Regions from separate parts of the Streptomyces sp. NPDC000345 genome, predicted to be linked through region 2. Evidence: riboswitches for the same ligand, from Rfam matches in the RefSeq annotation. Region 2 holds a riboswitch; each other region holds the start of a gene.
What was found. A riboswitch is a leader RNA that binds a small molecule or an ion and turns the genes downstream of it on or off. The one in region 2 is predicted to bind thiamine pyrophosphate.

Region 1 (6,380 bases), on a different contig from region 2:
CCGACCGCGTACACGTCCGGCACCGAGGTGCGCAGCCGGTCGTCGGCGACGACCTCGTGGTGCGCGCCCAGTTCGACGCCGGAGCCGGTCAGCCAGGCGGTGGCGGGGCGGGCGCCGATGCCGACGACCACGGCGCCGGCGGGCAGCCGGGAGCCGTCGTCGAGGACGACCGCACCGGGTTCGACACGCTCCACGCGCGCGTGGGTGCGCAGGGTGATGCCGCCGTCGGCGTACCAGGAGGTCATCGGGGCGGCGACCTCGGCCGGCAGGGCGCCGGCGAGGGGCCGGTCGGCGGCCTCCACGACGGTGACCGCGCAGCCGGCCTCGCGCGCGGCGGTGGCGAACTCCGCGCCGATCCAGCCGGCGCCGACGACCACGAGGTCGTGCTGGCGGGCGAGCACCGGCCGCAGCCGTTCGGCGTCGTCGAGGGTGCGCAGCAGATGGACGCCGGGCACGCCCTCGGCGCCCGGCAGCCGGATCGGTTCGGCACCGGTGGCGAGCACGAGGACGTCGTAGGGGACGGGCCCGGCCTCGGTGTCCACCTCGTGGTCGGCGGCGCGCAGGCCGAGCACCTCGCGGCCGAGCAGCAGCTCGATGCCGAGGCTCTCGAAGTCGACCTCGAACGCGGAGCCCTCGGCCTTGCCGAGCAGCACGGCCTTGGACAGCGGGGGCCGGTCGTAGGGCTGGTGGGGCTCCGCGCCGATCAGTGTCACGGTGCCGTCGAAGCCCTGTTCCCGCAGGGCGACCGCGGTCTGCACCCCGGCCATGCCCGCGCCGACGACGACCACGCGCCGCCCCGCCGGCCTGTCTTCTTCCCGCCTCTGCTCACTCACCCGATCACCCTAGACATGTGACGATTCGTCAGTCAGCCGTCCTGCTCCGTGACCTGCTCCACAACGCTGGTGCCGCTGCCCTGCTGCGACTCCCAGGACCAGGTCTCCTCCAGGCGCACGCGCCCGTCGGGCAGTTCCACGACCGTCGAGACGCAGTGCCCCGAGGACGTCGACCCGTCGTGCTTGAGCTGGACGTACCGGAAGTCGAGACGGTCCCCCTGACGGGTACCCACGAGATGGCCGCGCACGACGTCGCCGCCCGCGTAGTCCGCCCAGATCACACCGTCCCGCTCGCGGTAGGCGAAGCGGGTGCGGGTGCCGACCTGGCCCGGGGCCTGGTCGGCGACGGGGGCGAGGACGAGACCGTCGAGCGAGCGGTGCATGACGAAAGGCTCCCTTTACAGGTGCGCGGAACCACGGGCTAGGGTGTGGCCAACGTAGAGCACTCGCGGGAGCCCGGACGCACCGGGCTGAGAGGGAGGCTGGCGGCCTCCGACCGTACGAACCTGATCCGGGTCATGCCGGCGAAGGGAGGGGCTGGACGCCCATGTCGCGTACACGTACATCCGACGTCCTGGTCGTGGGGGGCGGGATCATCGGGCTCGTCACGGCGTGGCGGGCCGCGCAGCGCGGGTTCGCCACCGCCGTGGTGGACCCCGAGCCGGGCGGCGGGGCCGCGCGGGTGGCCGCCGGGATGCTGGCCGCCGTCACCGAACTGCACCACGGCGAGCAGACCCTGCTCGGCCTGAACCTGGCCTCGGCCCGCCGTTACCCGGACTTCGCCGCCGAGCTGACGGAGGTCACCGGGCTGGACCTCGGCTACCGCCGGTGCGGCACGCTCGCGGTCGCGCTGGACGCCGACGACCGCGCCCATCTGCGGGAGCTGCACGCGCTGCAGGCCGGGTCGGGGCTGGATTCGGAGTGGCTCACGGGGCGGGAGTGCCGGCGCCTGGAGCCGATGCTCGCACCGGGGGTGCGCGGCGGGCTGCGGGTGGACGGCGATCACCAGATCGATCCGCGGCGGCTGGCCGACGCGCTCGTCACCGCGTGCGAGCGGGCGGGCGTGGTCTTCCACCGGGCGTGGGCAGAGCGGCTGTCGGTCGGGGGCGAGCGGGCCGTGGGGGTCGTGACCGGGGACGGTACGGCCCTGGGGGCGGGGCAGGTGGTGCTCGCGGCGGGCAGCCTCAGCGGGCGGCTGGCGGGCGTCCCGGAGGACGTGCTCCCCCCGGTGCGGCCGGTGAAGGGGCAGGTGCTGCGGCTGACCGTGCCGCCCGGGTACGCGCCGTTCCTGAGCCGTACCGTGCGGGCCGTGGTGCGCGGCAGTCAGGTGTACCTGGTGCCCCGGGAGAACGGCGAGCTGGTCGTGGGCGCGACGAGCGAGGAGCTGGGCTGGGACACGACGGTGACGGCGGGGGGCGTGTACGAGCTGCTGCGCGACGCGCACGAACTGGTCCCCGGCATCACGGAACTGCCGTTGGTCGAGACACGCGCGGGCCTGCGCCCCGGCTCCCCCGACAACGCGCCGCTGCTCGGGCCGACCCGGCTGGACGGGCTGCTGCTGGCCACCGGGCACTACCGCAACGGGGTGCTGCTGACCCCGGTGACCGGCGACGTGATGGCGCACGCCCTGGCCACCGGTGAACTCCCCGACGAGGCCCTTCCCTTCACACCCCGGCGCTTCGGTGCCGCCGTCCTCACGGAGCTGCCCGCATGAACATCTCGGTGAACGGCGAGCGGCAGATGGTCGCTCCCGGTACGGCCCTCGACAGCGTCGTACGGTCCCTGACGCCGGCGGCCTCCGGGGTGGCCGCCGCGCTGAACGAAACGGTCGTCCCGCGCGCGCGGTGGTCCGCCACGGCACTCTCCGAGGGTGATCGCGTGGAAGTCCTCACCGCCGTGCAGGGAGGATGAGCGCCGTGGCCGACGATCCCTTCTTCCTCGGCGGTACGTCCTTCTCGTCCCGGCTGATCATGGGTACCGGGGGTGCGCCCAGCCTGGAGGTGCTGGAGCGGGCGCTGGTCGCGTCCGGGACCGAGCTGACGACGGTCGCGATGCGGCGGGTGAACCCCGCCGTCCGGGGTTCGGTGCTGTCGGTGCTCGAGCGGCTGGGCATCCGGGTGCTGCCGAACACGGCGGGGTGCTTCACGGCCGGGGAGGCGGTGCTGACGGCGCGGCTGGCGCGGGAGGCGCTGGGGACCGAGCTGATCAAGCTGGAGGTCATCGCCGACGAGCGGACCCTGCTGCCGGATCCGGTGGAGTTGCTGGAGGCGGCGGAGACGCTGGTGGACGACGGGTTCACGGTGCTGCCGTACACGAACGACGATCCCGTGCTGGCGCGGAAGCTGGAGGACGTGGGGTGCGCGGCGGTGATGCCGCTGGGGTCGCCGATCGGGTCGGGGCTCGGGATCCGCAATCCCCACAACTTCCAGCTGATCGTGGAGCAGGCGCGGGTGCCGGTGATCCTGGACGCGGGGGCCGGTACGGCGTCGGACGTGGCGCTGGCGATGGAGCTGGGGTGTGCGGGGGTGATGCTGGCGTCGGCGGTGACGCGGGCGGCGGATCCCGAGCGGATGGCGTGCGCCATGCGGGCCGGTGTCGAGGCGGGACGGCTGGCCCGGCTGGCGGGCCGGATCCCCCGGCGCTACTTCGCCGAGGCGTCGTCTCCCGCGGAGGGCCTGGCCGTGCTGGATCCCGAGCGCCCCGCGTTCTGACCGCCGGACCGGTCCCGTCGTCCCTCTCCCACCCGCGCACCACCCGCTTCCCACCGGTCGAGAGGTGAACCTCGCCCGCGGGGGGCCGCACCATCTGCGGGCACCCCACCGCGGGCCACGCGACCGCCGACGCCGGCCCGTCGCGGGCCCCGAGGGCCGTTCCCCGGCCCGTCGCGGGCCCGCCCGGTCCACCGCCGGCTTTCGGCCGGTCGGTCGTGGTTCCTCCCCGGCCGTGGTGCGGGCAGGGGGTGTGGGTGGGCTTTCGCGGGGGTGCCTTCGCCTTCGGAGCGGGGTTCGCGTCACAGGTCGGCTGCAGTCCTGCTCCGAAGGGGTGGAAGCCGTGGAGGTGTCGGTGGTGGCTCGTAGACTCGCTGCGTGGACACGACCCTTCAGGACCCTCTGGTCGGGCAGGTGCTCGACGGTCGGTATCGCGTCGACGCGCGTATCGCGGTGGGCGGGATGGCCACGGTCTATCGGGCCGTGGACACCCGCCTCGACCGTGTGCTCGCGCTCAAGGTGATGCACCCGGCGCTCGCGGCCGACGGGTCGTTCGTCGAGCGGTTCATCCGTGAGGCCAAGTCCGTGGCGCGGCTCGCGCATCCCAACGTGGTCCAGGTGTTCGACCAGGGCGCGGACGGGTCGTACGTGTATCTCGCCATGGAGTACATCGCCGGGTGCACCCTGCGTGACGTGCTGCGCGAGCGCGGGGCGCTCCAGCCGAGGGCCGCGCTCGACATCCTGGAGCCCGTGCTCGCCGCGCTCGGCGCCGCGCACCGGGCCGGGTTCGTGCACCGGGACATGAAGCCCGAGAACGTGTTGATAGGGGACGACGGGCGGGTCAAGGTCGCGGACTTCGGGCTGGTGCGGTCCGTGGACACCGTGACCAGTACCACCGGGGCCGTGCTCGGGACCGTCTCGTATCTCGCGCCCGAGCAGATCGAGCAGTCCGGTGCCGCCGACGCCCGCGTCGACGTGTACGCGTGCGGTGTCGTGCTCTACGAGATGCTCACCGGTGAGAAGCCGCACGAGGGCGACTCCCCCGCGATCGTGCTCTACAAGCACCTCCACGAGGATGTGCCGCCGCCCTCCGCCGCCGTGCCGGGGCTGCCCTTCGTCCTGGACGAGCTCGTGGCCTCGGCCACCGCCCGCACCCCGGCCGTCCGGCCGCACGACGCCGCCGCGTTCCTCGCGCAGGTGCGGGACGCGCGGGGCGCGCTGAGCGAGGAACAGCTGGACGCGCTGCCCCCGCAGGCCGTGTCCGCGGCGCACGACAACGCCGATGACCGCACCAGCGTCATCCCCCGCTCGCTCACCGTGCCCAGACCGCTGCCGGTCAACGAGGACGACGTCCCCGGCGACGGCGGCTCCGTCCACCGCACGTCCCGGTTCCAGAGCCCTCCGCCCCTGCCGCCCCGGCGCCGGACCGGGCGGCCCCGGGGCGGAACGCTCGCGGTCCTCGCCGTCGTGCTGCTGGTGCTGGGGGTGGGCGCCGGCGTCTGGTACATCAACTCCGGTCAGTTCACCAAGGTCCCCGCGGTGCTGACGCAGTCCCAGGCGAAGGCGGAGAAGCGGCTGGAGGCGGCCGGCCTCGAAGTGGGCAAGGTCGAGCACGCCTACAGCGACACGATCAAGCGCGGCAGCGTCATCAGCACGGACCCGGAGCCGGGCGCCAGGATCCGCAAGCACGACGCGGTCACGCTGACCGTCTCCGACGGCCCGCAGACCGTGAAGGTGCCGGACCTGACGGGCTCCCGGCTGGACAAGGCCAGGGAACTGCTCAAGTCGGACGGCCTGGAGCCGGGGCTGGTCACCGAGGAGTTCAGCGACGACGTCATCAAGGGGTTCGTCGTCAGCACCAGCCCCGGGGCGGGCGTCGAGCGGCGCGCGGGCTCGGCGGTGGCGATCGTCGTCAGCAAGGGCAGCCCGGTCGACGTCCCGGACGTCACCGGCGAGGACCTGGAGGACGCCAGGGCCGAGCTGGAGGAGGCCGGCCTGAAGGTGGAGGTCTCCTCGGAGGAGATCAACTCCGAGTTCGACAAGGGCCAGGTCGCCGCCCAGTCGCCGGATGCGGACAAGCAGGTCGCCGAGGGCGACACGGTGACGCTGACCCTGTCCAAGGGGCCGGAGATGGTCGAGGTCCCGGACGTGGTCGGCGACAGCGTCGACGACGCGAAGGACGCGCTCGAGGCCGCCGGATTCGAGGTGGAGGAGGACCGCGGGCTGCTCGGGCTGTTCGGCGACACGGTGAAGAGCCAGTCGGTGGAGGGCGGCGGGACCGCGCCCAAGGGGTCGACGATCACGATCACCATCCGGTGACCGGGCGGCGGCGGGGCGGGTCCCGGGGCATGACACCCTGAACGGGTGAGTCAGAAACGCCCCTTCCCCTCCCGCAACCCCGTCGGCGGCCATGTCCCCGTGGCCGGCGGACTGCACTCCGTGGGGTTGTCGTACGCCCACGACCTGAAGGCCGAGACGGTCCAGGTGTTCGTCGCCAACCCGCGCGGCTGGGCCACCCCGGCCGGGAACCCGGCGCAGGACGAGGCGTTCCGGGAGGGCTGCGCGGCGGAGTCGATCCCGGCGTACGTCCACGCGCCGTACCTGATCAACTTCGGCTCGCACACCGAGGCGACGGTGGAGCGGTCCGTGGAGTCGCTGCGCCACTCGCTGCGCCGGGGGCGGGCGATCGGCGCCCTGGGAGTGGTCGTGCACACGGGGAGCGCGACGGGCGGGCGGGAGCGGTCCGTGGCGCTGCGGCAGGTGCGGGAGCGTCTGCTGCCGCTGCTGGACGAGCTGACCCATGACGACGACCCGTTCCTGCTGCTGGAGTCGACCGCCG
Region 2 (6,380 bases):
CGCGCTCTCCCGGCGCCGTACGGTCCACGCGTGCACGGCGAGGATCGCGCCCACGGCCGCGAACTGGACGATCGTCAGCACCGCGGCGGTGGAGAGGTCGAAGATCTCGGAGGTCTGGCGGTAGATCTCCACCTCGAGGGTGGAGAAGGTGGGCCCGCCGAGGATCTGGACCACACCGAAGGAGGTGAAGGTGAAGAGGAAGACCATCAGCGCCGCGGCGGCCACGGCCGGCCCGAGGGCGGGCAGGGTGACCGTGCGCCAGGCGCGCAGGCGGGACGCGCCCAGCGTCCGCGCGGCCTCCTCCTGCCGCGGGTCGAGCTGCGCCCACAGTCCGCCCACGGTCCGTACGACGACCGCGTAGTTGAAGAAGACATGGGCGAGCAGGATCGCCCACACGGTCGTGTCCAGGCGTACGCCCCACAGCTCGTCGAGCAGTCCGCCGCGTCCCACGAGCGCGAGGAACGCCGTGCCGACGACGACCGTCGGCAGCACGAACGGGACCGTCACCACGGCCCGCAGCACCTGTTTGCCGGGGAAGTCGAGGCGCGCGAAGACATACGCGCCCGGCAGCGCCACCAGCAGGGTGAGCGCGGTGGAGGCGAACGCCTGCCAGGTGGTGAACCACAGGACGTGCCGGATGTCGGACTGGCCCAGGACGTCGGCCAGCCGTCCGAACCGCCACACCCCGTCGGTCCTCAGCCCGCGCGCCACGATCGCGGCGACGGGGTAGGCGAAGAAGAGCCCGAAGAACGCGACGGGCAGGGCCATCAGCCCGAGCCGCGCCGCGTTCCCGGACCGCTTCCCGGCGGGGACTACTTCAGTACGAGCGAGGTCCACGACTTGACCCACTGGTCGCGATGGCCGGCGATCTTCGCCGGGTCCATGGTCTCGGGGTCCTCGGCGGCGGGCCCGTACTGCGTGAACTCGGCGGGCACGCCCGCGCCCTTCACCACCGGGTAGACGAACATGTTGAGCGGCATGTCCTCCTGGAACTTCTTCGTGATCAGGAAGTCGATGAGCGCCTTGCCGCCCGCGCTGTTGCGCGCGTTGCTCAGCAGCCCGGCGAACTCGACCTGCCGGAAGCAGGTGCCGGTCGCGACGCCGGTGGGCGCGGTGCTCGGCTTCGGGTCGCCGTAGATGACCTCGGCGGGCGGCGAGGAGGCGTACGACACGACGAGCGGCCGGTCCGCCTTGGCCTTCTTGCCGCCGGCCGAGCCGGAGAACTCCTCGTTGTACGCCTGCTCCCAGCCGTCGACCACCTTCACGCCGTTGGCCTTGAGCTGCTTCCAGTAGCCCTCCCAGCCGTCGTCCCCGTACCGGGCGGCCGTGCCGAGCAGGAAGCCGAGGCCGGGCGAGGAGGTGGAGGCGTTCTCGGTGACGAGGAGGTTCTTGTACGCGGGCTTGACCAGGTCGGCGAAGGTGGCCGGCGGGGCCAGCTCGTGGTCGGCGAAGTACTTCTTGTCGTAGTTGACGCAGATGTCGCCGTAGTCGATGGGCGTGACCCGGTGCTTGCCGGAGTCCAGCTGGTACGCGCTGCCGACCTGGTCGAGCCCCTTGGCCTCGTAGGACTGGAACAGACCGTTGTCGAGGGCGCGGGAGAGCAGGGTGTTGTCGACGCCGAAGAAGACGTCGCCCTGAGGGTTGTCCTTGGTGAGGACGGCCTTGTTGACGGCCTGCCCGGCGTCGCCGTCCGTGAGGACCTTGACCTTGTACCCGGACTCCTTCTCGAAGCCGGCGAGCACGCTCTTGGAGACGGCCCACGAGTCGTGGCTGACGAGGGTGACGGTCTTGGAACCGCTGTTCGACGCGCTGTCGTCGGACGACTCCGTACCGCACGCGGACAGTGTGACGAGACCGAGGCCGACGGCGGCGGCCACGAACGTCCTGGTGTGCACTGGTTTTCCTCCTGGGGTTGACCAGGAAGAGACGCGGCCCCGCCCGGGGCGGCCGGGCGGGGCACAACAGCTTGAGCGATGACCGAACTTCCTACCCAGAATGACCTGGGCAAGGTTCAGAGGGTCTGCGGCCTGGTGCCGCACTCTCAGCGCTGTGGCGCTCCCCTGTCGGAATATGAAGATGTACTGGTACTGAGGTCAGACTACCGCTCGGTGGCCGCGAGCTGACCGCACGCCCCGTCGATCTCCTGGCCGCGGGTGTCCCGGATGGTGACGGGCACCCCGTGCGCCGCGATGGCCTCGACGAACGCCTTCTCGTCCTCGGGCCGCGACGCGGTCCACTTCGACCCGGGGGTCGGGTTGAGCGGGATGAGGTTGACGTGCACGGGCCGGCCCTTGAGCAGTCGCCCGAGCCGGTCGCCTCGCCAGGCCTGGTCGTTGATGTCCCGGATGAGGGCGTACTCGATGGACAGCCGGCGGCCCGACTTCTCGGCGTACTCGAAGCCGGCGTCGAGCACCTCGCGCACCTTCCACCGCGTGTTCACGGGGACGAGGGTGTCGCGCAGCTCGTCGTCCGGCGCGTGCAGCGAGATGGCGAGACGGCACTTGAAGCCCTCGTCGGAGAACCGGTGGATGGCGGGCACGAGCCCGACCGTCGACACGGTGATCCCGCGCTGCGAGAGCCCGAGCCCGTCCGGCGCCGGATCGGTGAGCGCCCGGACGGCTCCGACGACCCGCTTGTAGTTGGCGAGGGGCTCGCCCATCCCCATGAACACGATGTTGGACAGCCGGGCGGGCCCACCGGGGACCTCCCCGTCCCGCAGGGCCCGCATCCCGTCGACGATCTGGTGCACGATCTCGGCGGTGGACAGATTCCGGTCGAGCCCCGCCTGCCCGGTGGCGCAGAACGGGCAGTTCATCCCGCACCCCGCCTGCGAGCTGATGCACATGGTCACCCGGTCCGGGTACCGCATCAGCACCGACTCCACGAGCGTCCCGTCGAACAGCCGCCACAGCGTCTTGCGGGTGGTGCCCTGGTCGGTGGACAGGTGCCGTACGACGGTCATCAGATCCGGCAGCAGAGCGTCCCGCAGCTTCTCCCGCGCCCCGGCGGGGATGTCGGTCCACTCCGCGGGGTCGTGCGCGTACCGCGCGAAGTAGTGCTGCGAGAGCTGCTTGGCACGGAACGGCTTCTCACCGATCTCCGCGACCGCTTCCTTCCGCTCGGCCGGCGAGAGGTCGGCAAGGTGCCGCGGCGGCTTCTTGGCTCCGCGGGGGGCGACGAAAGTGAGTTCTCCGGGCTTAGGCATGGCTGTACCAGTGTCGCAGATCGATTTCTGTGACCTGCGCCGCGAGCCAGGTGGAGCCGCTTCGCCCTGGCACCCGAGGCTGAGCAGGGCTTCGCCCGCCCGCGCCGCACCTGGGCAGGGAACTCCGTAAGCCCACCGGCCTTTCCCGGATCAAGGCATGTGGAGGGCCTCTCCGCCTGTTCCAGGACGTGGCCGGCGTCAGCGCAGGAGCGGGCCGGCGGTGCGACCAGCGGCCACCGCTGAGCCGTCGGTGACCTTCGCCCACTGACGGTCAACGGTGGCCGCAGCCCTGTGTGCTAGTCCGTCACATCGGCGGTCTCGGCCGCGCCGGCGGTCTGCTGCTGTGGAAGCGCACCCGCCGGCGGCGCCTGCCGCACGGCCCGGTTGGCGGTGGTGAGGAGGGCCAGGATGAGCAGCCATGCTCCGCAGAGCCAGACCAGCGGCTCGGCACCCAGTGCGGTGATCAGCGCGCCGCCTGCGAGCGTGCCGATCGACAAGGCGCCCGTGGTGAGCGTGGAGACCGCGCTCGTAGCGCGGCCCCGCAGCTCATCGGGAGTGATGGCCAGCTGGTGGGTGGTCATGGCCACCGCATAGACCGGGGCCACCAGCGACTCGGCGGCCGCGACCGCAGCCAGCAGCAGCGGGTTGGGCGCGAGCGCGTACAGCGGGAACATCAATGCCTCCAGCCACAGCATCACCACGGCGATCCGGCCCAGCGGGAAGCGGCGCGTGACCTTGTCCGAGACCAGTGCCCCCGCCATGGCACCGACCGCCGCGCCGCTGAAGATGACGCCGATCCACAGCGGTGAGGCACCCACCTGTCGGGCGAGGGTGATGATCAACAGGTATCCGGCGCCGTATCGCACCTTGTCAGCGGCCGAGACCAGAGTGAGGAAGCGGATGACCGGCCGGCGCCAGAGCCAGCCGAGCCCCTCTCGGATCTCGGCGGTGAGTCGGGACGTCGTCCGCACGTCCTGCCGGTCCACTTGGAATCGAGCACGCATCAAGCGCAGCGACGCCGCGGACACCGCGAAGGAAACAGCGTTGACGGCGAACGGCACGGTCCGGCCGACGGAGTAGAGCGCACCGGCGAGTGAGGCTCCGAAGATGCCCACCGCGCCGGCGGCGGACTGCGAGTAGCCGAGCGCGGCGGACAACTGACGCGGACCGACCACGTTGGGCAACGCCGCTGTGTTCGCCACCTGGAAGAGAGTGGTCAGGATCCCGACAAGCACCGCTGTCGCATACAGCTGGGGCATGGCGAGCCTGTTCAGCCACAGCGCGATGGCGACGCCGGCGGTGAGCACGGCCCGGCCGAGCTCACACCAGATCATGGTGGCCTTACGGTCCCACCGGTCGACCAGGGCGCCGGCAATCAGACCGAACACCAGGAACGACAGGGTGCCAAGGCCGAGGACGAACCCGGCTTGGGCAGCCGACCCGGTGAGGGCCAGCACGATCAGCGGCAGGGCCATGAGATGAGCCTGGTCACCGATGGCAGAGACCAACTGGCCGCTCAGCAGCAGCGAGAAGTCCCGGTTCCGGAACAGACCGGGACCGCGAAGAGTATTCAAGGAAGTTACGCTCCGTGACAGATCAAGGACACACGAGTGACGTCGAAGCTGGTGTCCGAGCTAAGAAACACGGGGCGTAACAGTCATGCGTGAACCGTAGCCACGGCCCGGGCCGGAAGGCGATCGGTTTTGTGGACAGCCGGCCGGTCGGCGAGCTGACCAGAAGTCCCGCGGTCCGGAAGGAGTGGCCCGAACGCGCCGGGAGCTGGGCGTGATCGTCTCGGAGCTCGGAGCCGACCTGTCTGCCGCCGCACGAGTTGGGCGCGGTCCTGGGCCGAGCCGCGGGCCGCACCAGTCCCGTAGTCGGTCTGCCGTCGCCCCCTCGCCCCCGGACGGCCCGTCCCCGCGCTGCCGCGAGCGGTGTCACGCGCGCGGCGTATTCGAATTCCCTATTTCTGGAGATTGCGGAGCAGGAAAAGGCGTAGCTGAAAATCACGGAGCGAGAAAATATACGCCTCGGCGCGGGTTGCGATCAGCGAACACCAAGGAGCAGTTTTGGCGATCGGCAGCCGAATGAATCGGCGGCTCAGGGCAACTCCGGTGAAGAAACGAGGGCACATGCCTGTCATCGTGGACAAGTACATCACTGTTGCGGAATGGAACACCGACGTCGACACCAACGTGCACCTCAAGAACGGCGACTGGGTCGACATCAGTGCGAGCGGAAGCATCTGGGCCGGCGTCTGGTTCACCGGCGAGAACGGCCCCAACGGCTGGGCGGGCTGGAGCGCCGGCAATGACAGCCCTCTTCCGGGTGCCGCGCCGTTCAGTCTGCTCGGCAAGACCGCGGAGGACGGCTACTTCTTCGTCGGCACCTCCCTTCGGCGCACCTATCGGAACGAGAGCCTCGGCCCGGGAGAAACACGCCTGGCCCTCCGCATCAACGACAACAAACCCGGGAACGGATCCGGCGCCTTTTCGGTGCGGATCCAGGTCTGGCGATAATCGACGGCGACGCCGGCAGAGCAGGAGTCTCCCTATGCCGTCCCGTGCTCCAGCCGGTCCTTCAGCAGCCGTTCGTTGAGCGGCAGCTCCTTGCGGATCTGGGGCCGGACGACCAGGGGGAGCAGGACCTTGCCCATGCCCTTGCCCTCGAAGTCGAGCTCCATGGTCACGCGGGAGCGGCGGCCGTCGTCGAGCGGGTCGATCTCGCCGTGGACATGGCCGCGGATGGGGCCGTCGACTCCCTGCATGCCCCAGGCGTGCGGGGGGTCGCACTCGGTGTACTCCATGGTCATCGGGATGTCCCGGCGCCCGACGTGCCGTGTGATGCGCACCCGGGAGCCGACCCCGACGGGCCCGGAGTCGAGCGGCTCGGCCGATACCGCGCTCGCCTGCCATTCGGGCAGATGGGACGGATCGATGAGGTACGCCCACACATCCTCGGGGCTGCGGTCGACGTCGATCGATTCACGGAAGCCGGACATGACGCCCGCCCCCTTTCAGGACGATCCCCCCTGGGAATCCCTGCGGAGAACGCGTAACGCCGGGAAAAGTCCTCCTGGAGCAATCGTCCCACTCGCCGGCCCGCCGGGCCATGGCAGCGGGCCCCCGCCCCGGGTGACCGGGACGGGGGCCCGCGGGCCTCGGGTACGGGCCGC
Region 3 (6,380 bases), on a different contig from region 2:
TCACCGACTGGCAGCTCACGCTCACCACCTTGGTGACCGTGGCCTGCTGGGTCTGCCGGTCGAAGCCGACCCCGGTGCGCTCGTGCGCCGGGGCACCACCCGGCCACAGCACCACCAGCCCGACCAGCACCGCCGCCGCGAACGGGATGAGGACGGCCGCGATGACCTTGCGGAGATGCTTGGAGACCGGGGCGGCCGGGCCATGACTGTGGCTGTGCCCGTGCGTATGCCCGCGGGCGCCACCCGAACCGGCGCCGTGCCCGCCGTGCCGGCCGTCACCCGGGCCGTGCCCGCCGGTGTGCCCGTCGCCGGGGCCGTGCGCATGTCCTTCGCCGGCACCGTGCCCGGGTCCGTGTGCAGGGCCTCGGCCGTGTTCCGCACCGTCGTGGGGCTCATGCCCCCCGCCGTACGCCTCACCGGCGTCCTGCCCCTGGTCCGTGCGGTATCCCGCACCGTCACGGTGCTGGTGACCTCCGCCGTATTCCTGGCCGGGGCGGTGGCCGTGGTCTCCGCCGTATCCCTCGCCGCCGCCGTGCCCGGGACCTCTGTCCTGTTCTTGCCCCAGCGGACCACGGCCATGTCCGGGACCGGCCTCGCGGCCCTGGCCGTTGCCTGGCCCGGGACCACGCCTGAGGTCGTGGCCGCGGCCGGAGTCGGGTGCCCGCCCGGGCCCGCTGCCGAAGTCGCGGTCGTCTCCGCGGCCCTGGGAGGGCGCGCTGCGAGGACCGCCGAGAGGACCGTTCCCGGGGCCATGGCCGGGGCTGCTCCCGTGGCCGCCCCCGGGACCGTTCCCCGGGCCGCCGCCAGGACCGTTTCCGGGGCCGCCGCCGGTGCCGGGCCTGCGGGGTGGCTCGGGCGGCGGATACGGGGGCTGGTGTGTCGTGGTCACCGCCCGATCATCGCAAGAACGAAAGAGGCCCACTGTTCACCGCGCCACAAAGGACGCTAGCGTGGAGCCACCTTTTGCACACGCGGGAGCTCGGAGCACCGGGCTGAGAGGGCGCTGACCTCCGTCTTCGCGATGTTTCACGTGGAACGTCACTTGAGCCGAGTGATGTGTCACATGAACGTCGGCAGACGGTAGCCGCTGCGTCGACCGCCGAACCTGTTACCGGGTAATGCCGGCGTAGGGAGTAGGTCTCATGACCAACAAGGACGCACGCACGCCTGCCTTCACGCAGAACGCGGCCGGCGGAAACGCCGCCGACGCGACCAGCGAGAAGGCCGGGAAGTCCATCGGCTGGCACAAGGGGTACGTCGAGGGCAGCCGCCCCGACCTGCGCGTGCCGGTTCGCCAGGTGCATCTCACCAACGGTCGGTCGGTCACGCTGTACGACACCTCCGGCCCGTACACCGATCCGCTCGTCGACACCGACGTACGCAGGGGCCTGGCGCCGCTGCGCGAGAACTGGATCATCGCTCGCGGCGACACCGAGGAGTACGCGGGCCGTCCCGTCCGTCCCGAGGACGACGGCATCAAGCACACCGCGCCACGCGGCGGACTGCGCAATCTCGACGCGGTGTTTCCGGGACGCCCGCGGCTGCCGCGCCGCGGCCGGGACGGCAAGGCAGTCACCCAGCTCGCGTATGCGCGCCGGGGGGAGATCACGCCCGAGATGGAGTTCGTGGCTCTGAGGGAGAACGTTTCTCCCGAGGTGGTCCGCGAGGAGATCGCGGCGGGCCGGGCGGTGCTGCCCGCCAACGTCAACCACCCGGAGATCGAGCCGATGATCATCGGCAAGGGGTTCCTGGTGAAGGTCAACGCCAACATCGGCAACTCGGCGGTGACGTCCTCCATCGAGGAGGAGGTGGAGAAGATGACCTGGGCGACCCGCTGGGGCGCCGACACGGTCATGGACCTCTCCACCGGCCGCAACATCCACACCACCCGCGAGTGGGTGCTGCGCAACTCCCCCGTCCCGATCGGCACGGTGCCGCTCTACCAGGCGCTGGAGAAGGTCGACGGCAAGGCCGAGGAACTGACCTGGGAGATCTACAAGGACACCGTCATCGAGCAGGCCGAGCAGGGCGTGGACTACATGACGGTCCACGCGGGTGTCCGCCTCCCGTACGTCCCCCTCACCGCGAACCGCAAGACCGGCATCGTCTCGCGCGGCGGCTCGATCATGGCGGCCTGGTGCCTGGCGCACCACAAGGAATCGTTCCTGTACGAGAACTTCGAGGAACTCTGCGAGATCCTCGCCGCCTACGACGTCACCTACTCGCTGGGTGACGGCCTCAGGCCCGGCTCGATCGCGGACGCCAACGACGAGGCGCAGTTCGCGGAGTTGCGCACGCTCGGGGAACTCAACGCGATCGCCAAGCGTTTCCACGTACAGACCATGATCGAGGGCCCGGGCCACGTCCCGATGCACAAGATCAAGGAGAACATCGACCTTCAGCAGGAGATCTGCGATGAAGCTCCGTTCTATACCCTCGGCCCGCTGACCACGGACGTCGCGCCGGCGTACGACCACATCACCTCCGGCATCGGTGCCGCGATGATCGCCTGGTGGGGCACGGCCATGCTCTGCTATGTCACGCCCAAGGAGCACCTGGGCCTGCCCAACCGTGACGACGTCAAGACCGGCGTCATCACCTACAAGATCGCCGCCCACGCGGCCGATCTCGCCAAGGGGCACCCCGGTGCGCAGGAATGGGACGACGCGCTGTCCGACGCCCGTTTCGAGTTCCGCTGGGAGGACCAGTTCAACCTGGCCCTCGATCCTGACACGGCCCGGGAGTTCCACGACGAGACCCTGCCCGCGGAGCCGGCCAAGACGGCTCACTTCTGCTCGATGTGCGGGCCGAAGTTCTGTTCGATGAAGATCTCTCAGGACATCCGCAGGGCGCACGGCGGGAGCCAGGAGGAGATCGAGGAGGGCATGGCCCAGAAGTCGAAGGAGTTCGCGGCGAGCGGGAACCGCGTGTATCTCCCCCTCGCCGACTGAGGCGGCCCGGCAGGGGACCGAGGCCGTCCCGAGGGTCCCGGTCCGGGGAGTGGCTGACCCGGACCGGGCGCCCGGCCGGTCAGGCCGGGAGGTCCTGCGGGTACCAGCGGAGTTCCACGGTGTTGCCGTCCGGGTCCTGGACGTAGACCGACGTGGCGGTGCCGCGTGCGCCGAAGCGCTCCACGGGGCCTTCGAGGACCGTGAAGGTTCCCGTCCTGATGAACTCGTCCCAGTCCAGGGGGTCCACGGTGAGACATATGTGGTCGACGTTGGACTCTCCGCGGGGCCGGCCGACCAGGTCGAGGATGGTGTCGGGGGTGATCCTCACCGAGGGGAAGGGGACCTTGCCGGCCCGCCATTCGGCGACGCGTACCGGTTGCAGGCCGAGGTGTCCGGCGTAGAAGTCCAGGGCCCGCTCGATGTCGCCGACGTTGAGGACCAGGTGGTCGAATGCCTTCACGCGTAGAGCGGTCGAAGCGGTCATGGCGGGCTCCTCGGGTGGGGGTGCGGGCGGACACCTCTCACGATCCGCTGAAGGGCATCCGCCATCAAGGCAGGATCGGCATAAGATCGTTGAGCATGGCTAAACGCCGGGGGGACCGTGCTGGAACGGGTGGAGATCGAGACCTTTCTGACGCTGGCCGAGGAGCTGCACTTCGGCCGTACCGCCGAGCGCCTGCGCGTCACGACGGGGCGCGTCAGCCAGGTGATCAAGAAGGTCGAGCGGCGGATCGGGGGCTCGCTGTTCGAGCGGACCAGCAGAACCGTGCGACTCACGCCGATCGGACGGCAGTTGGCCGATGATCTGGTTCCCCTGGTCGCGGGGATGGAGGAGGCGCTCCGGCGTGCGGCTGACGCCAGTCGCGGTGTCACGGGAGAACTACGGGTCGCCTTCCTCGGCGAGGGGACGGCACCCGCCCTCCTGAAGGCGGTCGCCCTGTTCGGTGAGCGGCACCCGGACTGCAGAGTCGACGTACGGGAGGTTCAGCTGTCCAACTCCCGTGCCAGCCTGCTCGACGGCTCGATCGACGTCCTGATCGCCTCGTACCCGTTCGACGGCATGGCCTGCGGCCCGGTCATGCTCAGGGAGAGACGGGTCCTCGCGGTCGCCGCCGGGCATCCGCTCGCCGGCGAGGAGGCGGTGTCGCTCGAAGTGCTCGCGGACCATCCCGTGGTGCAGTACCCGGAGGTGACCTCGGCGGGGTTCAAACGGGACCGCACACCGGACCGCACCCCCTCGGGCCGACCGGTGCCCAAGGGGCCGACCGGAGGGTCCTTCTCCGAGATGCTCACGCTGGTGGCGATGGGCAGAGGCGTTCTGCCGGTCGGCGAACACGCCCGGCGCTACTACCCCCGGCCGGACGTGTCCTACGTACCCCTTCACGACGCGCCGCTGATCGAGCGGGGGCCGGTCTGGAGGGAGGGGAACACCACGCAGCGGATCCACGCGTTCGTCCGGGCAGCGGCCGACGCCGCGGAGAACCCCGCGTTCGCCTGAGCGCGCACGGCTCGGAAAGGCGGGGCGTCGGTGCTTGACTGAGCCCATGACTGCGCGATCCATGAGCAAGGGCGCGAACCTGCCGGTCGACTCGCCCGCAGTTCGTGTGGAACTGAGCTGGTCCGAGGGGACCGGAGGACCGGACGTCGATGCCTCGGCTCTGTTGCTGACCGCTGCCGGCCGGGTGCGGGACGACGGTGACTTCGTCTTCTACAACCAGCCGCGTCATACGTCCGGCGCCGTGACGCACCTCGGCAAGCAGCGGGCCGGCGGAGTCGTGACCGACACGGTGCAGGTGGACCTCGGCGCGCTGGAGAGCGCCATCGCGCGTGTCGTGCTGTGCGCGTCGGCCGACGGCGGCACCTTCGGACAGGTGTCCGGCCTGACGCTGCGGTTGCTCGGCCCGGACGGGCGGTCCGAACTGGCCCGCTTCGAGATGCGGGCGGAGACGGAGACGGCGTTCATCGGCGGCGAGCTGTACCAGCGCGAGGGGCGCTGGAAGTTCCGCGCGGTCGGTCAGGGGTATGCCTCCGGACTCGCCGGTCTGGCCACCGACTTCGGGATCACGGTCGACGAGGAACCGTCCGGCGCGGCCGCCCCGCCGTCCCCCGCGGCGGCTGCCCCGGCACCTCCTGCCGCAGCCGCCCCGACGCCTCGCGCCGCGGCCGCCCCGCCACCCCCTGGGGCGGTCGCCCCGCCCTTCCCCGCGGGGGCCGCCCCGGCGCCTCCCACCCCGCCCCCTTCGTCGCCCGCCGCGACCACGCCGCCTTCCGGCCCCCGCCTGACCAAAGGCGAGGAGCGGCTGCCCGTGGATATGCGCAAACGGTTGTCCCTGCGCAAGGAACAGGTGGCCGTCAGCCTGAGCAAGCGCGGCGCCGCGGGGATCCGCGCCCGGGTCATCCTCGTCCTGGACGCCTCCGGCTCGATGGCGTTCCTGTACTCGCGCGGTGTGGTGGCGGACGTCGTGGAGCGCATGGCCGCGGTGGCGGCCCAGCTCGACGACGACGGTGAGATGCAGGCCTGGACGTTCGCCAGCAACCCCGCACGACTGCCCGACCTGCGCCTGGGCGAGCTCCCCGAGTGGCTGCGGCTGCATGTGCGGGTGGGCGAGATCAGCCTGTTCCGCCGGGGCAAGAAGCCGCGCAAGGGACTGGAGGCGGGGCAGGTGGACATGCGGGCGGTCGGCATCCAGAACGAGGAGCAGAAGGCGATCGCCGAGGTCAGGGCCTATGTGCGGGACAACCCCGCGACCGCGCCCACCCTGGTCCTGTTCTTCTCCGACGGAGGGGTCTACCGCGACGCGGCGATCGAGCAGGAGCTGCGCGCGGCGGTCGAGGAACCGGTCTTCTGGCAGTTCGTGGGGCTCGGCCGGTCCAACTACGGCGTCCTGGAACGGTTCGACACGCTTCCCGGCCGTCGCGTCGACAACGTCGGCTTCTTCGCCGTGGACGACATCAGCACCGTCCCGGACCAGGAGCTCTACGACCGGCTGCTGTCGGAGTTCCCGTCCTGGATCACGGCGGCCGGCCGGGCGGGCATCCTCTGATCCGCGCCGGCCTCGGCTGATCCACGCCGGTCTCGGCTGATCAGCGCAGACATGGGCCGGTCCACGCCGACATCGACCGAACGGCTTGCGCTCCCCCACGCTCCCCAGGTCCACACGCGTACGGGGGCGCAAGCCGAGGGCCTATTCCGGCTGGTGCTCCGGGCCGCCGAAGTCCGGGCTCGTGTAGTCCGGGCTGGTGAAGCTCGGGCGCGGGCCGGTCCCCGGGCCGCCGTCGGGGCTGGTGAAGCCCGGACGGTCGTACCCGATCTTCGGGAGGCGACCGGTGGGGGCCGGCGGTGACGGTTCCGGGCGCAGCGCGGCCGTCGTGCCGGGGTCGGCGAGGGCTTCCCGCAGGAACGGCAGGATCCCGCGCTCCAGCAGGGCG

Region 1: linked by a shared signal. The riboswitch ahead of thiO (glycine oxidase ThiO) and the one ahead of ACFY30_RS26345 (thiamine ABC transporter substrate binding subunit) in region 2 are both predicted to bind thiamine pyrophosphate.
Region 3: linked by a shared signal. The riboswitch ahead of thiC (phosphomethylpyrimidine synthase ThiC) and the one ahead of ACFY30_RS26345 (thiamine ABC transporter substrate binding subunit) in region 2 are both predicted to bind thiamine pyrophosphate.

What each region holds. Positions count from the first base shown of each region.
Region 1 is NZ_JBIAZE010000031.1:12,114-18,493, forward strand. It holds gene ACFY30_RS39195 (NAD(P)/FAD-dependent oxidoreductase) at 1-833, opposite strand, end outside; gene ACFY30_RS39200 (hypothetical protein) at 866-1,216, opposite strand; TPP riboswitch at 1,272-1,383, shown strand; gene thiO (glycine oxidase ThiO) at 1,381-2,547, shown strand; gene thiS (sulfur carrier protein ThiS) at 2,544-2,744, shown strand; gene ACFY30_RS39215 (thiazole synthase) at 2,750-3,544, shown strand; gene pknB (Stk1 family PASTA domain-containing Ser/Thr kinase) at 3,920-5,860, shown strand; gene ACFY30_RS39225 (deoxyribonuclease IV) at 5,906-6,380, shown strand, end outside.
Region 2 is NZ_JBIAZE010000011.1:208,475-214,854, reverse strand. It holds gene ACFY30_RS26350 (ABC transporter permease) at 1-837, opposite strand, end outside; gene ACFY30_RS26345 (thiamine ABC transporter substrate binding subunit) at 813-1,895, opposite strand; TPP riboswitch at 1,966-2,072, opposite strand; gene rlmN (23S rRNA (adenine(2503)-C(2))-methyltransferase RlmN) at 2,099-3,205, opposite strand; gene ACFY30_RS26335 (MFS transporter) at 3,502-4,779, opposite strand; gene ACFY30_RS26330 (hypothetical protein) at 5,275-5,724, shown strand; gene ACFY30_RS26325 (SRPBCC family protein) at 5,757-6,206, opposite strand.
Region 3 is NZ_JBIAZE010000009.1:222,722-229,101, reverse strand. It holds gene ACFY30_RS23140 (YibE/F family protein) at 1-565, opposite strand, end outside; TPP riboswitch at 962-1,150, shown strand; gene thiC (phosphomethylpyrimidine synthase ThiC) at 1,143-2,951, shown strand; gene ACFY30_RS23130 (VOC family protein) at 3,031-3,435, opposite strand; gene ACFY30_RS23125 (LysR substrate-binding domain-containing protein) at 3,553-4,449, shown strand; gene ACFY30_RS23120 (VWA domain-containing protein) at 4,496-5,995, shown strand; gene ACFY30_RS23115 (hypothetical protein) at 6,137-6,380, opposite strand, start outside.